4 regions of the Streptomyces sp. WMMC1477 genome follow, and region 4 is predicted to be linked to each of the others. Evidence: riboswitches for the same ligand, from Rfam matches in the RefSeq annotation. Region 4 holds a riboswitch; each other region holds the start of a gene.
What was found. A riboswitch is a leader RNA that binds a small molecule or an ion and turns the genes downstream of it on or off. The one in region 4 is predicted to bind cyclic di-AMP.
Positions count from the first base shown of each region.

Region 1: it holds a riboswitch for cyclic di-AMP, as region 4 does, so the genes downstream of both, O7609_RS09945 (LysM peptidoglycan-binding domain-containing protein) here and O7609_RS21030 (M23 family metallopeptidase) in region 4, are expected to answer to the same signal.
Region 2: it holds a riboswitch for cyclic di-AMP, as region 4 does, so the genes downstream of both, O7609_RS08020 (LysM peptidoglycan-binding domain-containing protein) here and O7609_RS21030 (M23 family metallopeptidase) in region 4, are expected to answer to the same signal.
Region 3: it holds a riboswitch for cyclic di-AMP, as region 4 does, so the genes downstream of both, O7609_RS13470 (M23 family metallopeptidase) here and O7609_RS21030 (M23 family metallopeptidase) in region 4, are expected to answer to the same signal.

Region 1 covers NZ_JAPZBD010000003.1:2,168,900-2,176,471, reverse strand. Annotated here, with positions in the region: gene O7609_RS09955 (BACON domain-containing protein) at 1-733, shown strand, start outside; gene O7609_RS09950 (CYTH and CHAD domain-containing protein) at 769-2,286, opposite strand; gene O7609_RS09945 (LysM peptidoglycan-binding domain-containing protein) at 2,393-3,127, opposite strand; cyclic di-AMP (ydaO/yuaA leader) riboswitch at 3,132-3,343, opposite strand; gene O7609_RS09940 (hypothetical protein) at 3,977-4,729, opposite strand; gene O7609_RS09935 (Ppx/GppA phosphatase family protein) at 4,868-5,800, shown strand; gene O7609_RS09930 (S8 family peptidase) at 6,253-7,572, shown strand, end outside.
Region 2 covers NZ_JAPZBD010000003.1:1,752,164-1,759,735, reverse strand. Annotated here, with positions in the region: gene O7609_RS08040 (nucleoside triphosphate pyrophosphohydrolase) at 1-831, shown strand, start outside; gene O7609_RS08035 (DUF6479 family protein) at 889-1,275, shown strand; gene O7609_RS08030 (cytochrome P450 family protein) at 1,501-2,745, shown strand; gene O7609_RS08025 (transglycosylase family protein) at 2,860-3,921, shown strand; cyclic di-AMP (ydaO/yuaA leader) riboswitch at 4,186-4,341, shown strand; gene O7609_RS08020 (LysM peptidoglycan-binding domain-containing protein) at 4,348-5,037, shown strand; gene eno (phosphopyruvate hydratase) at 5,416-6,696, shown strand; gene O7609_RS08010 (FtsB family cell division protein) at 6,812-7,312, shown strand; gene O7609_RS08005 (DUF501 domain-containing protein) at 7,375-7,572, shown strand, end outside.
Region 3 covers NZ_JAPZBD010000003.1:2,914,456-2,922,027, reverse strand. Annotated here, with positions in the region: gene O7609_RS13495 (helix-turn-helix domain-containing protein) at 1-355, shown strand, start outside; gene O7609_RS13490 (DUF397 domain-containing protein) at 355-570, shown strand; gene O7609_RS13485 (hypothetical protein) at 674-1,360, shown strand; gene O7609_RS13480 (DM13 domain-containing protein) at 1,427-2,008, shown strand; gene O7609_RS13475 (dihydrofolate reductase family protein) at 2,066-2,641, opposite strand; gene O7609_RS13470 (M23 family metallopeptidase) at 2,804-3,853, opposite strand; cyclic di-AMP (ydaO/yuaA leader) riboswitch at 3,865-3,996, opposite strand; gene O7609_RS13465 (PP2C family protein-serine/threonine phosphatase) at 4,252-5,514, opposite strand; gene O7609_RS13460 (ATP-binding cassette domain-containing protein) at 5,641-6,654, shown strand; gene O7609_RS13455 (ABC transporter permease) at 6,651-7,460, shown strand; gene O7609_RS13450 (DedA family protein) at 7,560-7,572, opposite strand, start outside.
Region 4 covers NZ_JAPZBD010000003.1:4,713,472-4,721,043, forward strand. Annotated here, with positions in the region: gene O7609_RS21015 (DNA gyrase/topoisomerase IV subunit A) at 1-2,266, opposite strand, end outside; gene O7609_RS21020 (M16 family metallopeptidase) at 2,547-3,938, shown strand; gene O7609_RS21025 (M16 family metallopeptidase) at 3,935-5,326, shown strand; cyclic di-AMP (ydaO/yuaA leader) riboswitch at 5,573-5,711, shown strand; gene O7609_RS21030 (M23 family metallopeptidase) at 5,722-6,456, shown strand; gene O7609_RS21035 (GntR family transcriptional regulator) at 6,615-7,310, shown strand; gene O7609_RS21040 (HPr family phosphocarrier protein) at 7,472-7,572, opposite strand, start outside.

The DNA.
Region 1 (7,572 bases), 2.5 Mb from region 4:
CACGACCACCGTCGTCGCGACCGTCATCGCCGCGCCCGTGCTCGCCGTGTGGGCTGCCTACCGCGGCGCCCCGCTGACCGGCGAGGCCCGCGAGGAGGCCACCGTGACGGCGGTGGAGGCCGAGGACGAGGACGGCGCCCGCGGCTACCCGCCGGACGGGGAGCACTCCCACGGCGACCTCGGTCCGGGCGGCCGCTCCGGCGACGGGCGTCCCGCGGTCACCGTGACGTCCGACGAGCGGGGCGAGCACCCCGGAGAGGACGCCGCCGACCACCCCGTTGACCCGGGCGGCACGCCCGCCGAGCCGTCCCCCTCCCCGGGGCCGGACGGCGGTGCGACGACGGCCCCGGCGCCCTCCCGCCTCACCGTGGAGGCCGGCACCGCGGACGGGGCCACGGTGATCACGCTGCGGAACCCGGGCGGCTCCCCGGTCTCCTGGTCCGCCTCCACCGACGCCGCCTGGCTGCGGCTCAGCCACACCTCCGGAACCCTGCGACCGGGTGAGTCGGCCACCGTCAGGGTGACCGTCGACCGGGACGCCGAGCCCGCCGGCACCTGGTCGGCCCGCATCCACATCGCCCCGGCCGACGCCGTCGTCACCGTCGAGGGGGAGGGCGCGGCACCTGACCCCGGGCCCTCCGAGCCCCCGCAGGACCCCGGGCCGAGCGACCCCCCGCCCTCCGGCGACCCGAGCGGCGAGCCCTCGACGGAACCCTCCTCGACCCCGGGCTGAGCCGGGGCCGAGCCCGGCCGGGGCGCTGGGGCGGCTCAGCCCGGCAGCCGCCCGTGCACCGAGCGCCACAGCCGTGGCAGCTCCCGCTCGTACCCCTCGGCGAGGGCCGCCTCCCGCGCGTGGAGGAGGCCGTAGGTGAACGAGGGCTCCCCGGCCGTGTGCGCCCGCAGGGCCAGCTCGCGCAGTGCCCGCCGGGCCACGACGCTGTCCTGGTGCTCGCCGAGCAGCTTCTGCACGGACGTCAGGGACCGGGCGGCGCGCTTGGCCCGCCTGCCCAGCGCGGGACGGGCCGCCTCGGCCGCGTAGCGGGCCCGCTTGGCGGCCTTGCGGGCCTCGTGCAGCGCGCGGTCGCGCTCGTCGCCCGGCGGGAGCTCCAGGGCCCGGCCGACGCGGGCGTCCAGCCGCTCGACGTCCCGCCGCAGGACGCGGGCGAGGACCTCGGGTGCGGGGCGCTCGGCGGCCGGCCGCAAGGGCGGGTCGGCCAGCAGCTCGTCGAGCTCGCGCAGCAGGACGAGGTGGTGCGGGTCGTCGAGGACCTCGATCGCCCGGGTCCGTGAGCCGCCCCGCCGTGCCCGGTCCTCCGCCCGCAGGCGGTCGGCGACCGGACCGAGCCGCAGCGCGGGCGGCAGTTCGGCCAGCCGCCCGGAGAGCCGCTCCGCCAGCACCTCGCGGTCACGGTCCTGGGCGAGCCCGGCGGCGAGCCGGCGCAGCTCCTCGCCCAGCGGGTCGGTGACGGCGCGGTCGAGGACGGGGGAGGCCGAGCGGAAGCAGCTCCGCAGCCGCCGGGTGGCCACCCGCATCCGGTGCACCGAGTCGGGCACGTCGCGGCGCACCGCCGGGTCCAGCGCGACCAGGGCCTCGACCTGCTCCCGGACGTAGTCGAGCACGCACGCCCCGGCCGTCCCCGGCGCTGGCGCCGCAGGCTCGGGGGCGCTCCCGGAGGGCGCTTCTTCCGGGGCCGTCTCCGCGAGGGCCCGCTCCAGCTTGGAGGCCGCCCGGGCCCGCCGCAGCCCGGCGGCCAGCAGCCGCTTCTCGATCCGGTCCAGCAGCTTCGGCCGCCCGTCCGCCGCAAGCTCCGCCTCGACCTCGGTCCACCGCGCCGGGCGCCCGGCGGCCCCGGAGGGGCGTCGGGCCCGGACGTGGTCCACCGACACCTCGGCGAGCGGCGTGCCCTCGGCGTCGCGCAGGCCGCGGGCCCGGCGCTCGGAGACCAGCTCCATCACCGGCACGAGCGGCGCTTCCCGCACCCGGGAGTGCACGAGCGCGATCAGCTCCCGCGGCACCTCCGGGGCCAGCGGCGCCCGGATCTCCTCGCGGACGTCGGGCCCGACCGGGAACTTGAGGTGCCAGCCGTCGTCCGACCCGCCCGTCCGGCGGCGCAGGGTGATCCCGGCGGCTGCCAGCCGTCCGTCGGCGGTGTCGTAGTACACGGCGTCGAGCCGCTGCCGCCCCGCGTCGACGACGGAGCCGACCCCGCGCACCCGCATGTCGGGGGGCTCGATGTCGTCGGCGGCCTCGTACTTGCGTTCCGTCTCGCGCACGGCGTCCACCATGTCTGGACGCTACGCCCGGTGCCGCGGCCGGGCAACGGGACCGGAAACGGCCGCTGCCGGCCACCGCGGGGGCGGTGGCCGGCAGCGTGCGTGCGCGTCGGTCGGCTCAGTACGGGCCGTTGACGTTGTCGATCGAACCGTAGCGGTCGGCCGCGTAGTTGCAGGCGGCGACGATGTTCGCGACCGGGTCGTACTGGTCGTGCGGGGTGCCCGCGACGTGGTAGGCGTCGAAGGTCGGCTTGATGACCTGGAGCAGCCCGATGGACGGGGTGCCGCGCTGGGCGTTGATGTCCCAGTTGTTGATGGCGTTCGGGTTGCCGCTGGACTCCCGGATGATGTTGCGGTGGATGCCCTCGTAGGTGCCCGGGATGCCGTGCTCGGCCATGATGTCCAGGGCCTCGCGGATCCAGCCGTCCAGGTTGTTCGTGTAGCTCTTGGCGGCGACGGTGCGCTCGGCGGAACGGTCGGCCCGGTCCTCGGTGCCGCGCGCCTCGGCCTGCGGGATGGTCAGCTCCTGGCCGGGGAGGATCAGGTTCGGGTCGGTGCCGACCGTCTCCTCGTTCTCCTCGTACAGGGCCTCCCAGCCGCCCTCGACCTCGTGGTCGGTGGCGATGCCGTGCAGGGTGTCGCCGGACACGACGGTGTGGCTCTCGGCCTCGGCCTTGGCCTGCGGCGCGGCGGCGGGCTTCTGCACGACGGAGGTGGGGGCGGCCTGCGCGGTGCCGGCGGCGACCAGCGGCATGGCGAAGCCCGCGGTGCCGATCGTCAGGGCGAGGGAAAGCCGGGAAACGCTGCGGGTGTTGAGGGCGGTGCGGGCGCGGCGGTGGCGGCCACGAGACATAGGGGTGTCCTCTCCTACGCCTGCGAGGTGAGCTGTCGGATTCGGGCGAGAGTTGCCCGGCCATTTCCCTCGAAAGGCCCTCGGGGCCCGCTGGTGCCGTATGTGGCACGGCGCTTCGAGAGGCGTGGCTTCACCCCAAGCCGGTCACGGAAACCCGTGTCCGGCGGCTTACCTGGTTCCCCCGCTCCTGCCGCGGTGACGTGGTGCTTTACCCCATGGCCCGGGCGGCAGGATTCGGCGTCCGGGTCGGGACTCCCCCCAGGTGGGTCGGGAGCGGACACACATAAACACAGGGATTTCGCCGGGGACAAGCAGCAGGGATACCGACATTTGGCGCCCAACCGACGATCATGAGGAATTCTGCAACAGAACGCGTCTGTGCCTTTTCCGTGTGTGAGAGGGAAGGTGAGGGGCGATGTGTAAGAGGGCCTTTTTTCCGGGGAGTTGTCGAAGGCCGTATGGCGGTCGCCACGTGGTTGCGCCCAGCGGTCGACTTTCCGTGTGACGCTCACCACGCCTATTCACATAGTCTGGCAAATCCGACATTTGAATTCAGGCATCCGCCTCTGGAGTCGATGGCTTTAATTCGGACATCAAGGCTTTTTCGGGGTGAATGGCTCGCAGGGATGGGGAGCGGGAGGCGGCGGGGTCTCGGCGGTTCGCCGAGACCCCGCCGGTCCCCGGCGGCTCCGCGTGACGCTCCCCGGGGGCATGGCGCCTGGCGTCGCCTCTCGTGCCGCTCGGTGCTCCGCCCGTGCCGGGTTCCCGTGGCCGGGCTCCCGCGGTGCCGAACCGCCGGGCCGGCGGCCCGGCGGTCGGCGGCCCGGCCTGACCGGCCGCTCGGGCCGGTCAGGGGCGGGGCGGGTCCGCGGGATGGGGGGCGAGGGGGAGCTGGGCGGCGAGCCGGGTCTCGCACAGTTCCACCAGCCGGTCGTAGGCGTCCTTGCCCATCAGCTCGGTCAGCTCGGCCCGGTAGGAGACGTAGACGGGGTCCGCGCCCTGGTGGGCCGCCGGTGCCCCGGTGCACCACCAGTGCAGGTCGTGGCCGCCCGCGCCCCAGCCGCGCCGGTCGTACTCGCCGATCGAGACCTGGAGTCTCTGCTCGCCGTCCGGCAGCTCCACCCACTGGAAGTCGCGGCGGATCGGGAGCTGCCAGCAGACGTCCGGCTTGGTCTCCAGCGGCTCCCGCCCCTCGCGCAGCGCGAGCAGGTGCAGGGCGCAGCCTCCGCCGCCGGGGAACTCGGGGCGGTTGTTGAAGATGCAGGCCCCGCCGTAGCGCCGGGTCTTGCGCTCGCCGTCCTCGTCGACCTCGGTCCAGCCCGAGCGGATGCCCTCGTCGTGGAACTGCCACACCTCCGGCGTCAGCCGCTCGACGTGCTCGGTGACGCGGCGCTCGTCGTCCTCGTCGGAGAAGTGCGCGCCGAGCGTGCAGCAGCCGTCGCTGGCCCGCCCCGCCCGGATGCCCTGGCAGCCGTTGCCGAAGATGCAGCCCCAGCGGGAGGTGAGCCAGGTCAGGTCGCAGCGGAAGACCTGATCCTCGTCGGCCGGGTCGGGGAACTCCACCCAGGCCCGCGTGTGGTCGAGGTCGACCTCCTCGCCCATGGCCCGACGCTGCTCGCCGCCGATGTTCCCGCCGGCCTTCCGGCTTTTGCCCGACTTCTTCGCGTTCGTCTTGCTCACGACTCCAGCGTACGGGCACGGGGCGCGACCACCGGGGCCGGCGCGTTAGCGTTCTTCCTCATGAGACTCGGTGTCCTCGATGTGGGTTCGAATACCGTTCACCTCCTGGTGGTGGACGCGCACGGGGGTGCCCGTCCGCTGCCCGCCTACTCGCACAAGGCGGAGCTGAAGCTCGCCGAACTGCTCGACGAGGACGGGGCCATCACCCCGCAGGGCGTGGAACGGCTGGTCGCCACCGTCAAGGAGGCGCTGGAGGTCGCCGAGGACATGGGGGTGGAGGACCTCCTGCCGTTCGCGACCTCCGCCGTGCGGGAGGCCTCGAACGACGGTGACGTGCTGGGGCGGGTCGCGCAGGAGACCGGAGTCCGGCTGCGCGTCCTCTCCGGCCCGGACGAGGCGCGGCTGACGTTCCTCGCGGTGCGCCGCTGGTTCGGCTGGTCCTCGGGGCGGCTGCTGGTCCTCGACATCGGCGGCGGCTCGCTGGAGATCGCCTGCGGCTTCGACGAGGAGGCGGACGCCGCCGTCTCCCTGCCGCTGGGCGCCGGCCGGCTCACCGCGTCCTGGCTGCCGGGGGACCCGCCGGACCCGGACGACGTGCGGGCGCTGCGCCGCCACGTCCGGACCGAGATCGCCCGCGTCGTGGGCACCTTCAGCCGCCTGGGCGCCCCCGACCACGTCGTGGCGACGTCGAAGACGTTCCGGCAGCTCGCCCGACTCGGCGGGGCGGCCCGCTCGGGCGAGGGGCTGTACGTCCAGCGGGAGCTGAGCCGCACGTCGCTGGAGGAGTGGGTGCCGCGGCTCGCCACGATGACGGCCGAGCAGCGCGCCGAGCTGCCCGGGGTCTCGGAGGGCCGGGCCCGCCAGCTCCTGGCCGGGGCGCTCGTCGCCGAGGGGGCGATGGACCTCTTCGGGGTGGAGACGCTGGAGATCTGTCCGTGGGCGCTGCGCGAGGGTGTGATCCTGCGCCGGCTGGATCTGCTGCGCTCGGTGTGACCGCCCGCCGCGCCCGGCTGCCCACTGCCCGCCGGGCCACGCCGCCCACCGCCCGCCGCGCCCCCCCGCCGGGCCGCCGCCCGCACGGCTGCCGCCCGCACCGCCGGGGCCGTGCGGGCGTGCGCCGCGTGCCGCTCCGGCTGACGCGGCGTCACCTCGCGCCCGCTCGGGGTGAAAAAAACTTCAAGATCGTGCGGGGCTCGCTACGCGCGTCAACTTCCCGCGCGTGAAGCCGACTTGATCGCCGCATGACCTGCAGTAACAGATCTCCGGAAATCGGAACGAGGGCCCCGCGATGCGGTCGGCGGGGCGGGTTCGCGGCATGTGTCCGCGAGGAAAAACTCATGTGAACCACTTGCCTAACGCCTGTTCGCCGGTGGAGGGTCGGCGCTGCGTGGATGACATGTCCGCGTCGACAGGCCCGTTACATCCTCGAACGGACAGGACCCTTCATGACAGTCATGCGTTCCCCCAAGCGCAGATGGTCAGCGGTCGCGGTGACCTCCGCGACCGCCGTCGCCCTCAGCGTCGGTGCCGCCTACCCCGCGATCGCGGCCGACGAGCCCACGGGCGTCATCATGGGCGCCGATGCCCCTGGTGCGATCAAGGACCAGTACATCGTCACCCTCAAGGCGGGTGCGCCGGACGCCGAGACCAAGGCCGGCAAGGACATCGCCAAGAAGTACGGTGCCGACATCGAGCACGTCTACGAGGAGGCCCTCAACGGCTTCGTCGTCGAGCTGGGCGAGAAGCAGGCGAAGAAGCTCGCGGCCAACCCGCACGTCGCGAAGGTCGAGCAGGACGCCAAGGTCCAGCTCGCGGACACCCAGACCAACCCCACCTGGGGCCTGGACCGCATCGACCAGCCCGACCTGCCGCTGGACAACAGCTACACGTACTCCAACACCGCCGGCTCCGGCGTGACGGCGTACATCATCGACACCGGCATCAACCACAGCCACAACGACTTCGGCGGCCGCGCCAGCTTCGGCTTCGACGCCTTCGGCGAGGACGGTGAGGACGGCAACGGTCACGGCACCCACGTCGCCGGCACCGTCGGCGGCTCCACCTACGGTGTGGCCAAGAACGTCGACCTCGTCTCCGTCCGCGTCCTCGACGACGGCGGCTCGGGCTCCTACTCGGGCGTCATCGCCGGTGTGGACTGGGTGACGGACAACGCGCAGCTTCCGGCCGTGGCCAACATGAGCCTCGGTGGCGGCGCCAGCTCCAGCGTCGACGACGCGGTGCGCAACTCGATCGCCGCGGGTGTGACCTACGCGGTGGCGGCGGGCAACAGCAACGCCGACGCCGCCAACTACTCCCCGGCGCGGACGACGGAGGCGCTGACGGTCGGTTCGTCGACCAGCAGCGACGCCCGCTCCTCGTTCTCCAACTACGGGTCGGTCCTGGACATCTTCGCCCCGGGCTCGAACATCACCTCAGCGTGGATCGGCAGCGACTCGGCCACCAACACCATCTCCGGCACCTCGATGGCCTCCCCGCACGTGGCCGGTGCCGCCGCCCTGCTGCTCGGTGACAACCCGGGCTACACCCCGACGCAGGTCGACTCCGCGCTGGAGTCCGCCGCCGCGCAGAACAAGCTCAGCGGCGTGCCGTCGGGCACCCCGAACCTGCTGCTCCAGGTCGGCGAGGGCGACCCGGGCGACCCCGGTGACCCGGGCGACAGCTTCGAGAACACGAACAACTACGACATCAACGACCACAGCACGGTCGAGTCGCCGATCTCCGTCAGCGGTGTCGGCGGCAACGCC
Region 2 (7,572 bases), 3.0 Mb from region 4:
ACGGAGTGCGCGGGCGGCCGGACGGTCGTCGTGGTGGCCGGTGCGGAGGGTGAGCCCCGGCTGACCGACGGGCTGGCCCGTCTCGCGGGCGGCGGCCGGGAGGCCATGCCGGACCTGGAGCTGCTGCCGGGCTCGTACGACCTGCCCGGCGCCCGGCTGCTGGATCTGGTCGAGGTCATGGACCAGATCCGGGAGGTGTGCCCGTGGACGGGCCCGCGCACCCACGAGGACCTGGTCAAGTACGGCATCGAGGAGGCGTACGAGCTCGTCGAGGCCATCGAGACGGGGGACCGGGAGGAGCTGCGCGAGGAGCTGGGCGACGTCCTGCTCCAGGTGGTCTTCCACGCCCGGATCGCGCAGGACGACCCGGACGAGCCGTTCTCGATCGACGACGTGGCGGCCGGGATCGTGGCGAAGCTGGTCCACCGGCACCCCCACGTGTTCGGCGAGGAGACGGCGGAGACGGCGGAGGACGTCAAGGAGCACTGGCGGCGGACGAAGGCCGTGGAGAAGCGCCGGACGTCGGTGACCGAGGGCGTGCCGCTGGGGCAGCCGGCGCTGGCGCTGGCCGCGAAGCTGGCGGGCCGGGCCCGTACGGCGGGGCTCGACGTGCCCGCGGCGGGCGTGGGCGTCGGCTACGAGCTGCTGGGGCTGGCCGTGCGGGCCGAGGCGGAGGGCGTCGACCCGGAGACGGCGCTGCGGGCGGCGGCCCGCGCGTACCGGGACGCGATCATCGCGCAGGAGCAGCGTTCGGCGGCCGCGCAGACGGCGACCGGGAAGGCGACCGGGACGGCGGAGACGGCGACGGGGGCGGACGCGTCGCCGAGCTGAGGCGGGCCCGGCCCGGCGGGGCTGCGTAAGGTGCGGCCTCCGGGGTACTCGGCGGCCATGAACGAGAGCCTTGCGACACGCCTGGCCGACGCCGGGCAGGCTGCGGAGGACCATCTGGTCGGTCTCGGCCCCCTGCTCATCGGCATCGTCATCACCGTCCTGCTGGTCCTCACGGTGACGGTGGGCGTCCACAAGATCCGCCGGAGCGTCGGCCGCTCCCAGCCTCCGCTCCAGCACCCGGGGCACCGGGACACCACCGGGCACGGTGCCGAGGTGACGGGGAGCACCGGGCACGAGCGGGAGCTGCGGGAGCCGGACGAGATGCCGCACGACGGCAGGCGCCGGTACCCGAACGAGATCGGGAACTGGGGCACGCACCGGGGAAAGACGGACGGGCGGCGCCGCTGGGATTTCGGCAGTCGCGGCGGCGACGTCCCGAAGTGACGCGCCCGCGCGTACCCGTGCCCGTCACGCACCGTGCGCACCCGCCCCGGCCGCGTACGGCCGGGTGGCCCGACGTCCGGCGGGACGGCGAACCCGGAGCCCCGGCTTCCTCGGGCTCGGCATGGGGAACGCCGTCCGGCCCGCACGGCGGCCCGTGGAGGGGGTGGGCGGAGGCCGGGGCGCGCGGGTTAGTTTCGCGTGGTGAACGTGAACGACCGCCCCCCGATGCCCGACCTCTTCACCCGGGAGTTCGCCGCCGACCCGTATCCGGCGTACGCCTGGCTGCGGGAGCACGCGCCCGTGCACCGCGCGGAACTGCCCAGCGGGGTCTCGGCGTGGCTGGTCACCCGGTACGAGGACGCCCGCCAGGCCCTCGCCGACCAGCGGCTCAGCAAGAACCCGGGCGCGCACAGCGAGCGGGCGCACGGCAAGGGGAAGGTCGGCATCCCCGGCGAGCGCAGCGCCAACCTGATGACGCACCTCCTGAACATCGACCCGCCGGACCACACCCGGCTGCGCCGTCTCGTCTCGCGCGCCTTCACCCCGCGGCGCGTGGCCGCGTTCGCGCCGCGCGTGCAGGAGTTGACGGACGGCCTCATCGACGGCTTCGCGGCCCGCGGCAGCGCCGACCTCATCCACGAGTTCGCCTTCCCGCTGCCGATCTACGCCATCTGCGACCTGCTCGGCGTCCCGGCCGAGGACCAGGACGACTTCCGGGACTGGGCGGGCATGATGCTCCGCCACGGCGGGGGGCCGCGCGGCGGCGTGGGGCGCGCGGTGAAGAAGATGCGCGGCTACCTGGCCGAGCTGATCCACCGCAAGCGCGACGACCTCGGGGACGACCTGATCTCCGGGCTCATCCGCGCCAGCGACCACGGTGAGCACCTCACCGAGAACGAGGCCGCCGCGATGGCCTTCATCCTCCTGTTCGCCGGGTTCGAGACGACGGTCAACCTCATCGGCAACGGCACGTACGCGCTCCTGCGCCACCCGGAGCAGCGCCGTCGGCTCCAGGACGCCCTGGCCGCGGGGGACACGGCGCTGCTGGAGACCGGCGTCGAGGAACTGCTGCGCTACGACGGCCCGGTGGAGCTGGCCACCTGGCGGTTCGCGACCGAGCCGCTGACGCTGGGCGGGCAGCGCGTCGAGACGGGCGACCCCGTGCTGGTGGTGCTCGCGGCGGCCGACCGGGACCCGGCGAAGTTCCCGCACCCGGACATGCTCGACCTCGCCCGCCGCGACAACCAGCACCTGGGGTACGGGCACGGCATCCACTACTGCCTGGGCGCGCCGCTGGCCCGGCTGGAGGGGCAGACGGCACTCGCCACACTGTTGCGCCGGCTCCCCGACCTGCGATGTGCCGCCGAACCGGAGGAACTGCGGTGGCGCGGCGGCCTCATCATGCGCGGTCTGCGCAGCCTGCCCGTCGAGTTCACGCCTGACGGGGGGTCAGTCGGCGACAGTCCGTGACCGTCGCGTGATCCTTGCGACACTGGGTTGTGATGGACGGGTGTTCGACGTTAGGTTTCCGCCGTCAGCGGACCCCGTCGCGGGACCGCTCGTCGTCTCAGGAGAGGTCACCGCATGCGTTCCGGGAGCGGGCGGCATCGTCGCCCTCGTCAGGCCCCTGCCGTCGTCGTCGCCGCGGGGGTGACCGGCGCGGGGATGGCCCTGCCGCTCTTCGCGGCCTCCGGCGCCCAGGCCGCCGACGGGGCCGTGTGGGACCGCGTCGCCGAGTGCGAGAGCGGCGGCGCGTGGAGCGCGAACGAGGGCAGCGGCTACTACGGCGGCTTCCAGCTCACCCAACGCACCTGGGAGCAGTACGGCGGCACCGTGCACGCCGACCGCCCGGACCTCGCCAGCCGCGGGCAGCAGATCGCCGTCGCCGAGGCGGTCCTCGCGGCGGAGGGCCCGGACGCCTGGCCCTCGTGCGCCGTGACGAGCGGCCTCACGGCCGCGGTCAACGGCGTGACCGAGACGCCCGCGCCCCAGCCGCCCCCGGCCCCCGGCGGGCCGGACGGCACGGGTGACGCCGAGCACCCGGCCGAGGGCGCGCCGGAGCCGGGCACCCCGGGGGCGACCGGGACGCCGGCGGCTCCCGACGCGGACGCGACCCCGGGTGAGCAGAAGCCGGGCTCCGGCGAGCGGTCCGACGCCGGGTCCGGCGCGCCCTCCGCCGCGGCGACCGGGCGCCCGGGGCAGACGCCGGGTCAGACGCCGCCCGAGAGGCCGAGTGAGACGCCGACCGGAGTGCCGGGCGACTCGGGCGACTCCTCCGCTCCGGACGTGGACTCCTCCACCCCGGGCGACCCGTCCGCCCCCGACGTGGACTCCTCCGCTCCGGACGTCGACTCCGACGGCGGCACGGAGGGCACCGGGCGTCATCGGGGCGACCGTGACCCGAGGGAGTCCGGCCGGGAGGCGGCGGACCGCTCCGAGCGCGGCTCCGGGCGGCATGCGGCTCCGGCGGGGCCGGCCGTCGAGTACCTCGTCGCCGCGGGGGACTCGCTGTCCGGGATCGCCGCGGAGCAGGGTCTGGACGGCGGCTGGCCCGCGTTGTACGCGGCGAACGAGTCTGTCGTCGGCGCCGACCCGGACCTGATTCTGCCCGGGCAGGAGCTTCGACTTCCGCTCGTTCAGGAGTAGTTGACGGCCCGGGAAGGAGCGGACCTCACCCGTCCGGATGCAATGTGACGATCGTCACATTCCTTTGTCGGCGTGTCCGGGTTGCGGGCCCCGGGCAAGCGTGCCGGGACCTGCGGAATCGATATGACGAGGCGTCAAGTCATCCCCTCGTGTCGGTTTCAGGGGTGTTTGATCGGATTATTGTGGTAGGTCTACGTTCGCATCGCCCACTCCCGTGGGGTCGTCGACCGTCACGCCGAATCCTGCCGACGGTCGGCGGGAACATCGTCGCGTCCGCGAACCGCAGGCAGGAGCGGGGGAACCAGGCGAGTGCCGCCCAGGCGGCTCGGGGTGAAGTCCGGCGCGGGAACGCCGCGCCGGACCGGGCGACTCACGCGTCCGAACCCGACAGCTCACCTCGCAGGCGTCCGGTGAGGAAGACCGTCCATGCTGTTCACCGACAAGGACTCCGCCAAGAGTCGTAACCGTCAGCCCGTCGTCGTCCGCCTCGCCGCCTCGCTCGCCGGATTCGCCGGCGCCGCTGTCGGCGGCCCGGTGGTGATGGCGAGCAGCGCGCAAGCCGCCTCCGTCGACACCTGGGAGAAGGTCGCCCAGTGCGAGTCGAGCGGGAACTGGCGCATCAACACGGGGAACGGGTACTACGGCGGACTCCAGTTCGCCCAGTCGAGCTGGGAGGCGGCCGGCGGACTCCGGTACGCGCCGCGGGCCGATCTGGCCACCAAGGAGCAGCAGATCGCCGTCGCCGAGCGGCTCCTGGAGATGCAGGGCCCGGGAGCCTGGGCCTGCGCCGAGGAGGGCGGCCTCACGGCCGACGCCCCGCCCGCCGACGTCGCCCCGCAGGCGCCGGGTGGGGCTGCCGCCCAGCGGCAGCCGCGCCCCCGGCCGCCGCAGCCGCAGCAGGGTCAGTCGCCGCAGTCCCAGCAGGCCGCCCCCGCGCAGCAGGATGCCAAGGGGCAGTCGGGGAAGGGCGGCACGTACGTCGTGCGCCCCGGTGACACGCTGGCCGCCATCGCCCACCGCCACGGCATGACCTGGCAGGAGCTCTACGCCCGCAACAAGGCCGTCGTCGGGGCCGACCCCGACCTGATCTTCCCCGGTCAGCGCTTGGAGGTGTGACCGGGGCGGGTCACCCTCGGGGGCTGCCCTCCGAGGGTGACCCTGGCGGTCGGGCCCGGCACGCGTCCCCTGTGCCGGGCCCGCCGCGCGCCCCGTGCCGGCCGGTGTGTACCCGGTGTGCACTCCGCGACGGCCCGCCGCGGCCCTCGCGCCGGGGCCGGCCGGGTCCCCCGCCGCGGGCCCGCCGAGCCGTCGGCGTATCCGTCCGCACAGCGAGACGACGGCATTATCTTCAGTCAATGAACAAAACCTGGTTCGCCTCTGAGCTGGGAATTCACCGCGGCGCCTCGCCCCGGACGCGGCCCGCAGGCCCACCGCGGGCCACCGGACCGCTAGGCTCCTGCCTCAGGAAGACCGACCCACACGAAGGAGAACCTCGTGCCGTCCATCGACGTCGTCGTAGCCCGCGAGATCCTCGACTCGCGAGGCAACCCCACGGTCGAGGTAGAGGTCGGCCTCGACGACAGCAGCACCGGCCGCGCGGCCGTGCCGTCCGGCGCCTCGACCGGCGCCTTCGAGGCCCTTGAGCTGCGCGACGGCGACAAGGGCCGCTACGGCGGCAAGGGCGTCGAAAAGGCGGTCCTCGCCGTCATCGAGCAGATCGGCCCCGAGCTGGTGGGCTACGACGCCACCGAGCAGCGCCTCATCGACCAGGCCATGCTCGACCTGGACGCCACCGCCGACAAGTCCTCGCTGGGCGCCAACGCCATCCTCGGCGTCTCCCTCGCCGTCGCGCACGCCGCCTCCGAGGCCTCCGACCTGCCGCTCTTCCGGTACCTCGGCGGGCCCAACGCGCACCTGCTGCCCGTGCCGATGATGAACATCCTCAACGGCGGCTCCCACGCCGACTCCAACGTGGACATCCAGGAGTTCATGATCGCGCCCATCGGCGCCGAGTCCTTCTCCGAGGCGCTGCGCTGGGGCACCGAGGTCTACCACGCGCTCAAGGCCGTCCTGAAGGAGCGCGGCCTGTCCACCGGCCTCGGCGACGAGGGCGGCTTCGCGCCCGACCTCGGCTCCAACCGCGAGGCCCTGGACCTCATCCTGGAGGCCGTCAAGGCCGCCGGCTACACGCCCGGCCGCGACATCGCGCTCGCCCTGGACGTCGCCGCCTCCGAGTTCTACAAGGACGGCGCCTACCAGTTCGAGGGCCAGTCCCGCAGCGCCGCCGACATGACCGCCTACTACGCCGAGCTCGCCGAGGCGTACCCGCTGGTCTCCATTGAGGACCCGCTGTTCGAGGACGACTGGGAGGGCTGGCAGACCATCACCGCCCAGATCGGTGAGAAGGTCCAGCTCGTCGGTGACGACCTGTTCGTCACCAACCCCGAGCGCCTGCAGCGCGGCATCGACGACAAGGCCGGCAACGCCCTGCTGGTCAAGGTCAACCAGATCGGCTCGCTGACCGAGACCCTGGACGCCGTCGAGCTGGCCCAGCGCAACGGCTTCAAGTGCATGATGTCGCACCGCTCCGGCGAGACCGAGGACGTCACCATCGCGGACCTGGCCGTCGCCACCAACTGCGGCCAGATCAAGACCGGTGCCCCGGCCCGCTCCGAGCGCGTCGCCAAGTACAACCAGCTCCTGCGCATCGAGGAGATCCTCGACGACGCCGCGGTCTACGCCGGCCGCAGCGCGTTCCCGCGCTTCAAGGGCTGACGTCTCACGGCCGGCGTCTGACGGCCGACGTCGAACGCCGCCGCGTCCCGGCCCACGGTCCCGCGTACCGTGGGCCGGGACGTACCGTTCGGACAGCGATCAGGGAGGTGGACCCTTGGGAGGTGCCCCGGAACGGGAACGGTTCTCCACCGCGACCCGGCTCAGGGCGCTGGGTGAGCAGGCCGCCGAGCGCGTCTACCGCGCGCAGAGCCGACGGCTCCGCGGCGGGCCGCGCCGCAGCCGCCTCACCGGGCGCGCCGCCCTCCTCGCACTCGTCCTGTGCTCCCTCGTCGTCGCCCTCGCCTACCCGACGCGCAGCTACGTCTCCCAGCGCTCAGACATCGCCGAGGAGCGCCGCAAGCTCAAGGAGACCGAGGAGCGCGTCGCCGAACTGCGCGAGCTCAAGGCCCGCCTCCAGGACCCGGCCTACGTCGAGCAGCTCGCCCGCGAGCACCTGCACTACGTCCGCACCGGCGAGCGCGGCTACATCGTGCGGAGCGGGACCGGCGGGGCCGACGAGACCGACGCACCGCGCCACCGCGGCGAGGACGGCGGCGCCGGCCGCGCCTGGTACACCAACCTGTTCGACGGCCTCGACCGCGCCGACGCGGGCTGAGCCCCCGCCCCTCCGCTTGCTCATCTCCCCTGACGATCCGACCCGAGAGACACACCGCCCGCATGGACACTCCGCCGCCCCCGACCGACCCCACGCCGCCCACCGACGCGGACGTCGCCGCCTTCAAGGCGCAGCTCGGCCGACCGCCGCGCGGCCTGCGGGCCATCGCCCACCGCTGCCCCTGCGGACAGCCCGACGTCGTCGAGACGGCCCCGCGGCTGGAGGACGGCACGCCGTTCCCCACGACGTACTACCTGACC
Region 3 (7,572 bases), 1.8 Mb from region 4:
GCACGTCTGGGCCGTCATGGACGAAGCGGTGATCCGCCGCCTCGTCGGTGGTCCGGACACCATGCGGGAACAGCTCGGCCATCTACTCGAGTGTGCGGCTTCTCCACACGTCACGGTGCAGATACTGCCGTTCTCGTCTGGCGCCCACGCGGCTGCACTGGGCAGCTTCGTGATCCTGGGCGGGCCTTCGCCGTCTCTTGACGTCGTCTACGTCGACGTCCTGGGCGGCAGCCTGTTCATGGAGAAGCCCAAGGAACTTGAGCGCTATAGGTTGGCGTTCGAGTATCTCAGGGCCCAGGCACTCGACATCGAGAAGACCGAGGCCCTGATCCGTGTGGCTATGGAGGAGCTTTGATGGGGCAGTCGCGGCAGCAAGGTGACAGTGAAGCCAGCTGGTTCAAGTCGTCCTACAGTGGCGGCAGCGGCACCGAGTGTGTCGAGGTGGCTTTCTTTCCTCACACCGTGACCGGGGTGCGGGACAGCAAGGTACCTGCGGGCAGGTCGCTGGAGTTCGGGGAGGCGCCCTGGGGCTCGTTTGTGGCCGCTCTCCGGGCAGGAGGGCTTGCGTGATCACGGACGCCGTAGCACGCCTCCGCGTGCGGGTGGGCCGGGTGTACGGGCAGCCGCGGCGGTGAGGGGCGGGGGGTCGTTGGAGGAGTTGGGGTTCGGGGGTGTGCCGTTGCTGGATCCGCTGCTGTACCCGGGGCGGGCGGTGGCGGAGCCGGGGCTGCTGGTGGACGACGAGTTGCGGCCGCCCGCGCGGATGACGGTGGCGGAGCTGCGCGCCGAGGGGCGGATACCGGTGCTGGCGGTGGGGTCGAACGCGGCACCGGCGCAGCTGCGGCACAAGTTCGCGGTGGGCGGGGTGTCGGGAACGGTGCCGATGGTGCCGGTGCGGGTGGGCGGGCTCGCGGTGGGGCACTCGGGCCATGTCAGCGTCGCCGGGTACGTGGCGTACACGCCGTACGCGGCTCCGGGGCGGTGGACGGAGCTGGTGCTGCTGTGGCTGGACGGCGAGCAGCTCCGGGTCGTCGACGCCTCGGAGCGGGCCAACTACCGGCGGAGGCGGTTGGCCGGGGAGCGGTTCCCGGTGGACGGCGGGCCCGGGGACGCCGACGTCTACGTGTCCGAGCGGGGCCTGCTGGCGGGGCGCGGGGGCGGGGTGCGGCCGGCCGGCGGGCAGCGCGAGGTGATGGGTGAGCTGCTGCGGGGGTCGGCGCGGCTGCGGGCGGTGCTGGGGACGTCGCCGGACGAGTGGGTGCGGCGGGTGGCCGCCGACCACCGGCTGTGTGGTGAGGCCTCACGGGTGCTGGCGGACGAGGGGCTCACGCTGCCCAACCCGCTGGCGCGCTCAGGGTGAGGGAACTCGGCGGGGCGCGGCGGCGTTGTCGGGGCACTGGATGGTGTGTGTGCCGGGAGGTTGACGATGGGGCGGTTGACGAGACCGATCGTCGCGGGAGCACTGGCCTTGGGGCTGGTCGCGGCGGGCGTGGTGCTGTATCTGTTCCAGCCATGGAAGCTGTGGACGGACGAGACGGTGAACGAGGCGCTGCCCTCGGCGAGTCCGCAGCCGGAGGCGTCCGCGGACGGGAGCCCGGACGCGGACGGGAGCCCGGAGGCGGAGGGGGAGCCCGAGCGGGAGGCTCCGGCCGGGCCGTTGACGTTGGCGCAGGGGGATTTCGTCACTCACGAGCACGCCACGAGCGGGACGGTGCGGATCGTGGAGCTGGCCGACGGCGAGCGGATCCTGCGGATCGAGGGGCTGGACACGAGTAACGGTCCGGACCTGAAGGTGTGGCTCTCGGACGCCGAGGTGCTGCCGGGCAAGGACGGCTGGAAGGTCTTCGACGACGGCGAGTACCTGAACCTGGGCAAGCTGAAGGGGAACAAGGGGAACCAGAACTACACGCTCCCCGGGGACGCCGAGCTGGACCTCTACAGCAGCGTGAGCATCTGGTGTGACCGGTTCGACGTCTCGTTCGGGGCGGCGGAGCTGGCCCGGGTGTGACGGGCGGCGCGCCGGTTCGGCGGGCGCGGACACCCCGTCCACCGAACCGGCGTGCGGTCAGGCGCGGTCGAGGGTGAGGACGACGCAGCCGCCTCCGAAGGTGCGGCTGTCGGTCAGGGTGAACTGCGTGGGCTGGAAGGCCGTGTCGAAGGCGGGGAGACCGGCCCCGGCCACGACGGGGTACTTCTTGATGATGAGCCGGTCGATCTCGGGGAGCAGGGGTCCGGCGAGCTTGCCGCCGCCGGCGAGGTAGACGTCCAGGGGCCCGTCCTCGGCCTTGAGCTGGCGCACCAGGGTGCGCGGGTCCTCGTCGGTGACGGTGACGGCCGGGTCGGGGGACACGGTGAGGCTGCGGCTCAGGACGTAGGTGCGCAGGTGGGCGTAGGGGTTGGTCATGCCCACACGCAGGGCGGGGCCGTAGGTGGCGCGGCCCATCACGATGGTGTCGAAGACGCGGTTCGGTTCGTCGGCGCCACCGAGCTGGCGACGGATGTGCGTGGGCAGGACCTCGGGGTACGCGGTGTTCATGTGCGCGACGTGGTCGTCGGTGACGGGGTAGAAGTCCACCTCGTCGTCGGGGCCGGCGATGTAGCCGTCGAGTGACATGCCGATGTAGTAGACGAGCTTGCGCACGGTCCTCCTTGGACGTCTCCGACGCGCAGGCGGGCGTGATCGTGTGGCGCGGCCCTGGCCCGGGGCGCCCCGGGCCGGCGGGAGGGGGACGACGCACCGGCGGCCCCGGCGTCGGGGGGATGGACGTCGGGGCCGCCGGGGGCTTGTGGGGCGCGGGCGGACTCAGATGCCGAGGCCCTTGGCGCGCAGCCAGGCGAGCGGGTCGACGGTGTCGGTGCCGCCCGGCCGGACCTCCAGGTGGAGGTGGGGGCCGGTGGAGTTGCCGGTGGAGCCGACGCGGCCGATGGTGTCGCCGGTGGTGACGGTGCCGCTGGTGCGGGTCATCGAGGAGAGGTGGCAGTACCAGATCTCGGTGCCGTCCTCCAGCTCCAGGACAATGCGGTAACCGTAGGCTCCGGCCCAGCCGGCCTCCTTGATGGTGCCGGAGTGCACGGCCTTGACCGGGGTGCCGGTGGGCGCGGCGAAGTCCTGACCGGTGTGGTCGCTGGACCACATGTTGCCGGACTCGCCGTAGCCGGAGGTGAGTTGGAAGTTGGCCAGCGGGAGGGTGTAGCTGGCGGCGAGCTTGCGCAGCCGCTCCTCCTCCGCCTTGCGCCGGCGCTCCTCCTCGGCCTTGCGCTTGCGCTCGGCTTCCGCCGCGGCCTCGGCGGCGGCTTCGGCCTCGGCCTTCTTCTCGGCCTCCCCGGCCGCCGACGTGGCGGCCTCGGCGGCGGCCTGGCGGCGGGAGTCGGCGTCGGCCGCGGCGCGCTGCTGGTCTGCCTGGGCGAGGATGCGGTTGCGCAGGGCCTCGCCGGCGTCGGTGGTGCCGTCGGCGAGCTCGGAGTCGGTGAGACCGGCCTGGGTGAGGGGGGCGGCGAGCGGGGCCGCCTCGTCGTCCGCACCGCCGATGGATATGCCGTCGGCGAGTCCGTCCAGGCCCGGCAGGTCCATGTCGGGCATGCTCAGCGGGACGCTGGCCTTGGGGCTGGCGGTGGCCATGCCGCCGGCGCCGATGGCCGCGACCATGCCGACGCCCAGGACCGCGCTGCTGCGGGCCATGCCGGAGCGCTGCTTGGCGACGCGGTGGCGGCCGCGGACGGGGCGGACGGTGTCCGCGGTCGGGTTCCACTCGGCGAACGTCGCGCCGTCCTCGACGGACGGGCCGTACACCGGGTAGGAGTCCGACTCCTCGCCCGCGTACGCGGTTTCGGCGGCCTGCCTGCTCGACGCCACGGAGGCGTTCTCCTTTCCTTCCTTCTCGCCTACCGGGTTAGCTGACGGGTTCGGAGCAGGAAGGTCTCCTACGGGCATGGGCGCCCGATTCACCCCATGAAGTGGTTCCCCGGTTCCCTGGGTGCATCTGGTGGTGCGGTGGTGGTGCGGTGGTGCGGTGGTGCTGCCAGTCGATGCACTGTCAGGATTCGGCCAAGGCGCACGGTGCCGCCTCTTGTGGCGGCGGTGACGACCGCGCTGCGTTATCGAACGTTAATAGACCCGCGGCTCATATTCCAAGCCTTCTCGGTAACAAGAGACGGCTCTCGCCTGGACGTTCACCCCACGACCGGACGGAACCGGGCATATTCACCACGTCCGGGGTTGCCCTCCATCCGGGGATCGTGGCCAAGTCGTCATCAGAGACGGTCCGACCGGTCACGGTGGGTCACGGCGAGGAGGGCCAGGTCGTCGGCCGGCGGACCGCCGGTGTACTCGGCGACGTCGGCGACGATCTCGTCGAGCAGCGCCTCCGGCCCGTACCGCGCCCACTCCTCCTTGATCCGCCGGGACGGCTCGTAGAAGACGCCGTCCCGGCCCCGGGCCTCGGTCAGGCCGTCGGTGTTCATCAGCAGGGTGGCACCGACCGGGAACGCCACCTCGCCCACCGGCGGCTTCTCGGCGTCCTCGCCCGGGAGCGCGGCGAGCCCGAGGGGGAGCGCGTACCCGGCGGGCTCCAGGCTCTCCAGCCGCCCGCCGGGGAGCAGGAGCCACGGCGGGGGGTGGCCGCAGTTGACGACGCGCAGCCGCCCGGCCGGGGTGATCTCGGCCAGGACGGCCGTGGTGAAGCCCTCGAAGGAGTCCACGGTGTCGGTGCGGCGCCTGCCCTCCCGGCGCAGGGCCCGGTCCAGCCGGAGGGCGACCACCGCCAGGTCCGCCTCCTCCTCCGCCGCTTCCCGGAAGGCGCCGAGCACGATGACGACGGCGCCCACGGCTTCCAGCCCCTTGCCCCGGACGTCGCCGACGAGCAGCCGCACGCCGTGCGGGGTGTCCTGCACGGCGTAGAGGTCGCCGCCGATGCTGGCCTCCCGCTGGGCGGCCTGGTAGCGGGCGGCGATCTCCAGGTGGTTCAGCCAGTGCTCCGGTGGCGGCAGCAGGGCGAGCTGGGCGGCCTCGGCGACGTCCCGGGCTGTGGCCAGCCGCTGGGCGCCGAGGCGCACCACTCGGTTGAGCACCAGGGCGAGCAGGGAGACGGTGGTGACGGTCGCGGCCTTCAGGGCACCTTCGAACAGGGTCACCCCGTTCATGACGTGCATGAGCCAGATCAGGGTGACGACGGCGACGAACCCGGTGGCGGCGGTGGCGCGGGGGGAGTAGAGCGGGGCGGCCACGAGCGGGGCGGCGGCGAAGACGGACGAGAAGACGATGTCCGGCGGCGTGAGGCTCTGGGCGATGACGCCGATGACGATGAGGAGCGGTGGGAGCAGGAGCGCGGCCCGCCGGAGGAAGGCGTTCGGGCGCGGCCCGATCAGCTCGCGCAGCGGATCGGGGGGCAGATGAGCACCGGCCGTCGGCCCCCGCTGGCCCTCGGTCGCGTCCGCCTCTCGGCGACGCCTGCCGGTGAGGTCGTCGTGACCGCCGGGATCTGCTCCGAGCGCGCGCTGCCGGTCGTCTGGCGGCATCCGGAGGCCCCTCAACGATTCGTCATCCTTTCGTCAAATCTAAGGAGAAACCCGGTTTCCGGCATCTCGGGCGGAATGTCAGTGCCGTGGGTCACAGTTGTCGAAAGGGATGGAGGGACCTTTGCCATGACCTACGCGATCCAGGCAGAAGGCCTGGCCAAACGTTTCAAGGAGACCCAGGCCCTCGCCGGGGTGGATCTCGCCGCCCGTACGGGCACGGTCCTGGGGTTGCTCGGGCCCAACGGCGCCGGGAAGACGACGGCGGTGCGGATCTTCGCGACGCTGATCCGGCCGGACGCCGGGCGGGCCCTCGTCGCCGGCCACGACGTCGTGCGGGAGCCCGGCCACGTTCGGGCGGCCGTCGGCCTGACGGGCCAGTACGCGGCGGTGGACGAGAACCTGACGGGAACGGAGAACCTGCTGCTGATCGGCCGGCTGCTGGGCATCCGCCGGAAGGAGGCGCGGGCCCGCGCCGCCGAGCTGCTGGAGCACTTCCAGCTCGCGGAGGCGGCGGGGCGGGCCGTCAAGACGTTCTCCGGCGGCATGCGCCGCCGGCTGGACCTGGCGGCGAGCCTGGTCGGCCGCCCCAGCATCCTCTTTCTCGACGAACCGACGACGGGCCTCGACCCCCGCAGCCGGGGCGAGGTGTGGGACATGCTGCGCGGCCTGGTCGCCGAGGGGATGACGGCCCTGCTGACGACGCAGTACCTGGAGGAGGCCGACAAGCTGGCCGACGAGATCGTGGTCATCGACAAGGGGCACGTCATCGCCGAGGGCACGCCGGACGGGCTGAAGTCGGAGGTCGGCGGGCAGGTGCTGCAGCTGCGTCCCGTCCACGCCGAGGACCTCCCGGCCGTGCACGCGCTCGTCACCGAGGCCGCGGGCGATCAGACGCACATCGAGGGCGACCTCGTCATCGCGCCGGTGAAGGAGCCGGAGCTGATGCCGGCCGTCGTGCGACGCCTGGACGGCGCCGGCATCGCGATCGGCGAGCTGGCCCTCCGCCGCTCCTCGCTGGACGAGGTGTTCCTCGCCCTCACCGGTCACCGCGCGGAGCCGGAGCAGCGGCCCGAGGACGAGGCCGCGCAGCCGGACGAGGGCGCGTTCGAGCGCGTGGGCAGTGCGGGAGGTGCGTCATGACGGCGACGACGATCACCGCGCCGCTCTCCAAGAGCGGGCGGGTGCGCCCCGGAGCGGGCCTGCGGCAGACGGGCACGATGGCCTGGCGGAGTCTGGTGTCCGTCAAGCACAACCCGCTCGAACTGGTCGACTACAGCATCACGCCGATCATGTTCGTGTTCCTCTTCACCTACGTCTTCGGCGGCCAGATGGCCGGCAGCCCGGAGGCGTACCTGCAGTACGCGCTGCCGGGCATCATCGTGCAGAACACCCTGTTCATGACCATGTACACGGCGATGTCCCTCAACAGCGACCTGACGAAGGGCGTCTTCGACCGGCTGCGGAGTCTGCCGATAGCCCGCTCCGCCCCGCTGTTCGGGCGGATCTCGGCGGACATGGCCAAGCAGCTCTGGGCGATGCTGCTCATGCTCGGGCTCGGCGCGGTGCTGGGCTTCCGCATCACGAACGGCATCGGGGGCTTCCTCGGCGCGGCCCTGCTGCTCCTGGTCTTCGCTCTGGCCGTCTCCTGGGCCGCGGTCCTCATCGGCATGCTCGCGGGCGATCCGGAGAAGGTGCAGGTCTTCGCCTTCACCCTGATCTTCCCGATCACCTTCACCAGCAGCGCGTTCGTCCGCGTCGAGACGATGCCGGGCTGGCTGCAGGCCTGGGTGGACATCAACCCGGTCACGCACCTGTCCGACGCCTTCCGCGGGCTCCTCGTCGGCGGGGACGTGGCGGCCCCGGTGATGTGGTCCCTCGTCTGGGCCGCGGGGATCGCCGCGCTGTTCATCCCGCTCGCCATGCGCGCCTACCGGGCCCGGGCCTGAGGAGGGGGCACCCCGCGAGGCGTCGAGCCCGGGGTCCGGCGGCGGGCGCCCGGGGCGGTCCGACGAGGCGGCGGGTGCGGTGCCGGGGCGGCAGCGGGGTCAGGGCTGCGCG
Region 4 (7,572 bases):
CGCCGCCGGTGGCACGGCCCTTGCGCGGGTACTGGTCGAAGGGCGTGAGCTTGGCGGTGGCGAGGGTGTCGTCCAGCGTCCCCTGCGCGGCCGCGGCGGTGAAGACGACGGCCTCGGCTGCCGGGTCCACCGCGGTGAAGGAGATGACCTGCGCTCCCGCGCTCAGCTTGATGCCGGTCATGCCGCCCGCGGCCCGCCCCTGGGGCCGGACCTGGCTCGCCGGATACCGCAGCAACTGTGCCTCGTCGCTGACGAAGACGAGGTCCTCCTCGCCGGTGCGCAGTTCGACGGCGCCGACGATCCGGTCGCCCTCCCGGAGGGAGATGACCTCCAACTCCTCCTTGTTGGCCGGGTAGTCGGGCACGACGCGCTTGACCACGCCCTGCCGGGTGCCGAGCGCGATCCCGGGGGAGGACTCGTCCAGCGTGGTGAGGCACAGCAGCGACTCGCCGTCCTCCAGGGACAGGAACTCGGAGATCTCGGCCCCACCCGCCAGGCTGGGTGTGGCGGACGGCTCCGGGAGCTGCGGCAGGTCGACGACGGACAGCCGCAGCAGCCGGCCGGAGGAGGTCACGGCGCCGATCTCCCCGCGCGTCGTGGCCGGGACGGCGGAGACGATCACGTCGTGCTTGACGCGCTTCGCGCCCTGGCCGAAGACGGCGTCCACGGCGGCGGTACGGGCGAGCAGCCCGGTGGAGGAGAGCAGCACGCGGCACGGGTCGTCGGCGATCTCCAGCGGCACGGTGGCCACGGGCGTCCCGGTGGACTCCATCAGCACGGTGCGGCGCGGGGTGCCGTACTTCTTCGCGACGGCGCCGAGCTCGCTGGAGACGAGCTTGCGCAGCTCCGCGTCGGACTCCAGGATGCGGGTCAGCTCCTCGATCTCCCGGCCCAGGCGGTCCCGTTCGTCCTCCAGCTCCAGCCGGTCGAAGCGCGTCAGGCGGCGCAGCGGGGTGTCGAGGATGTACTGCGTCTGGACGTCGGAGAGGCCGAAGCGCGCCATGAGCGACTCCTTCGCCGCCGCCGCGTTGTCGCTGGACCGGATGATGCCGATGACCTCGTCGATGTCGACGAGCGCGACGAGCAGTCCTTCCACGAGGTGCAGCCGGTCCTGCCGCTTGCGGCGCCGGTAGGAGCTGCGGCGCCGCACGACCTCGAAGCGGTGGTCGACGTAGACCTCCAGCAGCTCCCTCAGGCCCAGGGTGAGCGGCTGGCCGTCGACGAGGGCCACGTTGTTGATGCCGAAGGACTCCTCCATCGGCGTCAGCTTGTAGAGCTGCTCGAGCACGGCCTCCGGGTGGAAGCCGTTCTTCACCTCGATGACGAGCCGCAGCCCGTGCTCGCGGTCGGTGAGGTCCTTGACGTCGGCGATGCCCTGGAGCTTCTTGGAGTTGACCAGGTCCTTGATCTTGGAGATGACCTTCTCCGGGCCGACGGTGAAGGGCAGTTCGGTGACGACGAGGCCTTTTCGCCGCGCCGTGACCTGCTCGATCTCGGCCGTGGCCCGGATCTTGAAGGTCCCGCGCCCCTTGGCGTAGGCGTCCTTGACGCCGCCCAGCCCCACGATCCGCCCTCCGGTGGGCAGATCCGGGCCGGGGACCAGCTTCATCAGGGTCTCGAGATCCGCACCGGGGTGCTTGATCAGGTGCCGGGCGGCGGCGATGATCTCGCCGAGGTTGTGCGGCGGCATGTTCGTGGCCATGCCGACGGCGATACCGGAGGCCCCGTTGACGAGCAGGTTCGGGTAGGCAGCCGGGAGGGCCACGGGCTCCTGCTCGCTGCCGTCGTAGTTCGGCGCGAAGTCGACCGTCTCCTCGTCGATCGACTCGACCATCAGCCCGGCCGCCGAGGCGCTGCGGCACTCCGTGTACCGCATGGCCGCGGGCGGGTCGTCGTTGCCGAGCGAGCCGAAGTTCCCGTGGCCGTCCACCAGGGGCAGCCGCATCGAGAACGGCTGAGCCATGCGGACGAGCGCGTCGTAGATGGCGCTGTCGCCGTGCGGGTGGAGTTTGCCCATCACCTCGCCGACGACGCGGGCGCACTTGACGTAGGACCGCTCGGGGCGCAGTCCCATTTCGTGCATCTGGTAGAGGATGCGCCGGTGGACGGGCTTGAGCCCGTCCCGAGCGTCGGGCAGGGCCCGCGAGTAGATGACCGAGTAGGCGTACTCCAGGAAGGAGCCCTGCATCTCGTCGACGACATCGATGTCGAGGATGCGCTCTTCGAAATCCTCCGGCGGCGGGGTCTTCGTGCTGCGGCGGGCCATCGCGGCGGCTGCTCCTTCGGATACGCGCGGTCGCGCCACCGGGTACGGGCTGGGTACGGCCGGGGCGCCGAAGCGGATGTGCTGGCACTGACGCGGACCATTGTGGACCCAGCCGCGGACAACCCGCCGTCCACCCCGCCCGGCCGGGAACTTCGCGCGGCCCCGCCGCGCTTGCATAGAGTGACAGGGCAGCCCGGGCCGGCCCCTCCGGCCGGCCCGGAAACGACAGCCGAACCGCCCCGTCCACCCGCCGCCCCGCAGACGAAGGGACACATCGCGCATGGCGTACACGGCCACGCCCCCGCCTCCCCAGGGAGTGCTCACAGCAACCGAACACCGGTTGGCCAACGGCCTGCGGGTGGTGCTCTCGGAGGACCACCTGACCCCCGTCGCCGCCGTCTGCCTCTGGTACGACGTCGGTTCCCGGCACGAGGTCACGGGCCGCACCGGGCTGGCCCACCTCTTCGAGCACCTGATGTTCCAGGGCTCCGCCCAGGTGCCGGGCAACGGGCACTTCGAACTGGTCCAGGGTGTCGGCGGCTCGCTGAACGGCACGACGAGCTTCGAGCGCACCAACTACTTCGAGACGATGCCCGCCCACCAACTGGAGCTGGCGCTGTGGCTGGAGGCGGACCGCATGGGTTCGCTGCTCGCCGCCCTGGACGACGAGTCCATGGAGAACCAGCGGGACGTCGTCAAGAACGAGCGCCGCCAGCGGTACGACAACGTGCCCTACGGCACGGCCTTCGAGACGCTGGTGGCCATGGCCTACCCCGAGGGCCACCCGTACCACCACACCCCGATCGGCTCCATGGCGGACCTGGACGCGGCCTCACTGGAGGACGCCCGCCGGTTCTTCCGCACGTACTACGCGCCCAACAACGCGGTGCTGTCCGTCGTCGGGGACATCGACCCGGAGCAGACGCTCGCCTGGGTCGAGAAGTACTTCGGCTCCATTCCCGGGCACGACGGCAAGCAGCCGCCCCGGGACGGCCGACTGCCCGACGTCATGGGGGAGGAGCCGCGGCGCACGCTCTACGAGGACGTCCCCTCCCGGGCGCTGCTGCACGCCTACCGGCTTCCGCACGACGGCACCCGCGAGGCGGACGCGATCGACCTGGCGTTGACGGCGCTGGGCGGCGGCGAGTCGTCCCGCCTCTACAACCGGCTGGTGCGCAGGGACCGGACGGCGGTGACGGCGGGCTTCGGCATGCTGCGGCTGGCCGGCGCCCCCTCGCTCGGCTGGCTGGACGTCAAGGCGTCGGGCGAGTCCACCGTCGCGGAGATCGAGGCGGCGGTCGACGAGGAACTGGTCCGGTTCGCCTCGGAGGGGCCGAGCCCCGAGGAGATGGAGCGAGCCCAGGCCCAGCTGGAGCGGGAGTGGCTGGACCGCCTGGCGACGGTGAGCGGCCGGGCGGACGAACTGTGCCGCTACGCCGTCCTCTTCGGTGATCCGCAGCTCGCCCTGACGGCGGTGCGGCGGGTCCTGGAGGTCACGCCGGAGGAGGTGCGGGAGGTGGCCGCCGCGCGGCTGGTGCCGGACAACCGGGCCGTGCTGGTCTACGAACCGACGTCGGGCCCGCAGCCGGAGGAGGCGGAGGAGGCCACCGAGGTCATCGCCGACGACGTGGCCGACGTGCACCACAACGCGCAGGAAGGGGCCGAGCAGTGAGCGACGCCACCCCCACCATGGAGTTCCACCCGCAGCCGCGCGGCGGCGAGGCCAAGCCCTGGGCCTTCCCGGCGCCCGAGCGTGCCACGCTGTCCAACGGGCTGACCGTGCTGCACTGCCACCGGCCCGGCCAGCAGGTCGTGGCGGTGGACGTGAACCTCGTCGCTCCGCTGGACGCCGAGCCCGAGGGGCTGGACGGCGTCGCGACGATCATGGCGCGTGCCCTGAGCGAGGGGACGGACAAGTACACGGCGGAGGAGTTCGCCGCCGAGCTGGAGCGCTGTGGCGCCACGCTCGACGCCTTCGCCGACCACCCCGGCATCCGGGTGTCCCTGGAGGTGCCCGCCTCCCGGCTGCCCAAGGCGCTGGGGCTGCTGGCCGACGCGCTGCGGGCCCCCGCCTTCCCGGACGGCGAGGTGGCCCGGCTCGTCGCCAACCGCCTGGACGAGATCCCGCACGAGCTGGCGAACCCGGCCCGTCGCGCCGCGATCGCCATGGCCGGGGAGCTGTTCCCGGCCGACGCGCGGATGTCCCGCCCGCGGCAGGGCACGGAGGAGACCGTCCGGCACATCGACGCCGCCGCCGTGCGCGCCTTCTACGAGGCACACGTGCGCCCGGCCGCCGCCACGGCCGTCGTCGTCGGCGACTTCACCGGGGTCGACCTCGCGGGGTCGCTGGCCGAGACGCTCGGCGCCTGGACGGGCTCCACCGCCGCGCCCGCCCCGATGGTGCCGGTGACCTCGGACGACACCGGCCGGGTGGTCATCGTCGACCGGCCGGGGGCCGTGCAGACGCAGCTGCTCATCGGCCGCACCGGGGCCGACCGGCACGACGCCGTCTGGCCCGCGCAGGTGCTGGGCGTGTACTGCCTGGGCGGTACGCTCACCTCGCGGCTGGACCGCGTGCTGCGCGAGGAGAAGGGCTACACCTACGGGGTCCGCGCCTACAGCCAGGTGCTCCGTTCCACGCCCGACGGCCGCGGCGCGGCCATGCTCGCGATCAGCGGTTCCGTGGCCACCGACGTGACCGGCCCCGCGCTGGCCGATCTGTGGACCGTGCTGCGGACGGTGGCGGCCGAGGGGCTGACGGACGAGGAGCGCGACACCGCCGTGCAGAACCTGGTCGGCGTGGCTCCGCTGCGGTACGAGACGGCGGCCGCCGTCGCCGGGACCCTGGCGGACCAGGTGGAGCAGTTCCTCCCGGACGACTTCCAGGCGCGGCTGTACGAGCGGCTGGCCGAGACGGGCACGGTGGAGGCCACCGCCGCGGCCGTGGCCGCGTTCCCGGTCGACCGCCTGGTCACCGTCCTGGTCGGGGACGCGGAGCAGATCGAGGCCCCGGTGCGTGAGCTGGGGATCGGGGAGGTCACCGTCGTGCGCGGCGAATAGCCCCGCGCGGAGCGGGTCCGGCCGGTCGGCACGGTCCCGTGGACGCCTCCCGCAGCCCCGGAGGGCCCGGCCCTCCGGGGCTGCGGGCTGTCCGGAGCCCCTTTCACGTGGCCCGGATCACCCCGATGACCTGGGCAATGTGGCATGTACGACAAAGTGCCGGATTTTCTTGGCCCGCCCGGGATGTCCGGTTTAACGTCGTCCCCGTTGCCCGTCAGAAGCGACCGCGGCCTGCGGCCGACGTGCAGCGCATCATCGCCGAGTCCCCGACGAGGGGGAGCCGGGGACCCACATGTCCTTGGGGTGAATCGGGCCTGTGTGCCCGTAGGAGACCTTCCTGCTCCGAACCCGTCAGCTAACCCGGTAGGCGAGAAGGAAGGAAAGGACCCACACTCTTGGCGTTCAACCGTGCCTCCGGCAAGCTGAACCGTTCCACCCGTTCCATCCGTCTCGGTACCGCCGCCGCGGCCGTCGCCGTCGGTGTGGCCGGCGTCGTCGCCGGGCCCGCCGCCGCGGCCGAGCACAAGAACACCTTCAGCGAGGCGCTCGCCATCGCTCCCTCGCTCGCCGGCCACGTGGCCGACCAGGCCGCCGCGCAGAAGAGCGCCGCGGCGGAGAAGGCCGAGGCCGAGAAGAAGGCCGCCGCGAAGAAGGCGGCGGAGAAGAAGGCCGCGGCCGAGCGCGAGGACGCCGAGCGCGCCAACCGCTCCAAGCCCCGCCCGAGCGTCGTGGCCCCCGTCACGGGCGGCGACGTGACGACGCCCTACAAGAGCGGCGGCCAGATGTGGTCGTCCGGCAAGCACAGCGGCATCGACTTCGCCGCCCGTACCGGCACCCCCGTCAAGTCGGTCGCCGCGGGTACGGTCGTCACCGCCGGCTGGGGCGGCGCCTACGGCAACAACATCGTCGTCAAGCACAACGACGGCACCTACACCCAGTACGGCCACCTGTCGGCCATCGGGGTCTCGGTCGGCCAGCAGGTCGGTGTCGGCCAGGAGATAGGCAAGGTCGGCTCGACCGGCAACTCCACCGGCCCACACCTGCACTTCGAGGCCCGTACCGCCCCGGGCTACGGTTCCGACATGGACCCGGTCGACTACCTGCGCGGCAAGGGTGTGCCGCTGTCCTGACGCGGCTCCTTCCCCACACTCCCGGACCCCCGGCCTCACGGCCGGGGGTCCGGCGTTTTTCCGTCGCATCTCAGCCGGGCATCGGAATTCTCGGAAGAGTGGAATACAGTTCGGTTCAGCGACGCTCATAACGTGGGGATAACGGCGGAGGTTGGGGTATGCGCATTTCCGCGCACATGGTGTGCACAGCGGTTCGCGACGACATCGTCAGCGGTGCGCTGCCGCCGGGTTCCCGGCTCACCGAGGAGCTGCTCGCCCGCCGCTACGGCGTTTCCCGGGTGCCGGTGCGCGAGGCCTTGCGCACGCTGGAATCGGAGGGCTTCGTCACCACCCGGCGGCACGCGGGGGCCTGTGTCGCCCAGCCGACCGAGCAGGAGGCGGCCGATCTGCTGGACATGCGGGCCCTGCTGGAACCGCTCGGCGCCGCACGGGCGGCGCACCGGCGGACCGGAGCGCACCTGAAGGTCCTGCGCGGCCTGGTGCGTCTCGGACGCCAGCGCACCGAGCGCGGGCAGCTCTCCGACCTGCGCGCTCTGGGGGACTGGTTCCACGAGACGCTGGCGCAGGCCAGCGGCAGCCCCGCGTTGGAGACGCTCCTGGTGCAGCTCCGCCGCAAGATCACCTGGATGTACGCCGTCGAGCAGGAGAACGCCCCCGGCGCGGTGGAGCGGGCCTCGGCCGTCTGGCGCGAGCACGGCGCGATCGTGGACGCTCTCGCCCGCCGGGACGCCGAGCGGGCCCGCGCGCTCGCCGCGGCGCACGTCGAGCGGGCCGGGGCGATACGCCGGGCCCAGCGCCCGGTGATGGTGAGGACAACGAAACCTGCCGTCAACACGGCGCGCGGCCCCGTTTAACAATTCCCGTATACAAAGGAATCGGGAATTGCTTCCCGTGGTGTGTGCTGCCGGAATTCCGGAGTCGCCCGCAGGGGTGTCCACTTTTCGGTGGTGCGACTCCGGCGCCAAAATGGGGCGGGCGGTTCCACGGCGTGCGGACAGGTTTTCCGCCTGCCCGTTCAGACCGTCTCGGGCAGCTCCTCCAGCCCCTCGGAGACGAGCTTCGCCAGCCGCTCCAGCACGGCGTCGGCGTCCTCGGCCGCGGAGGCGAGCACGACCT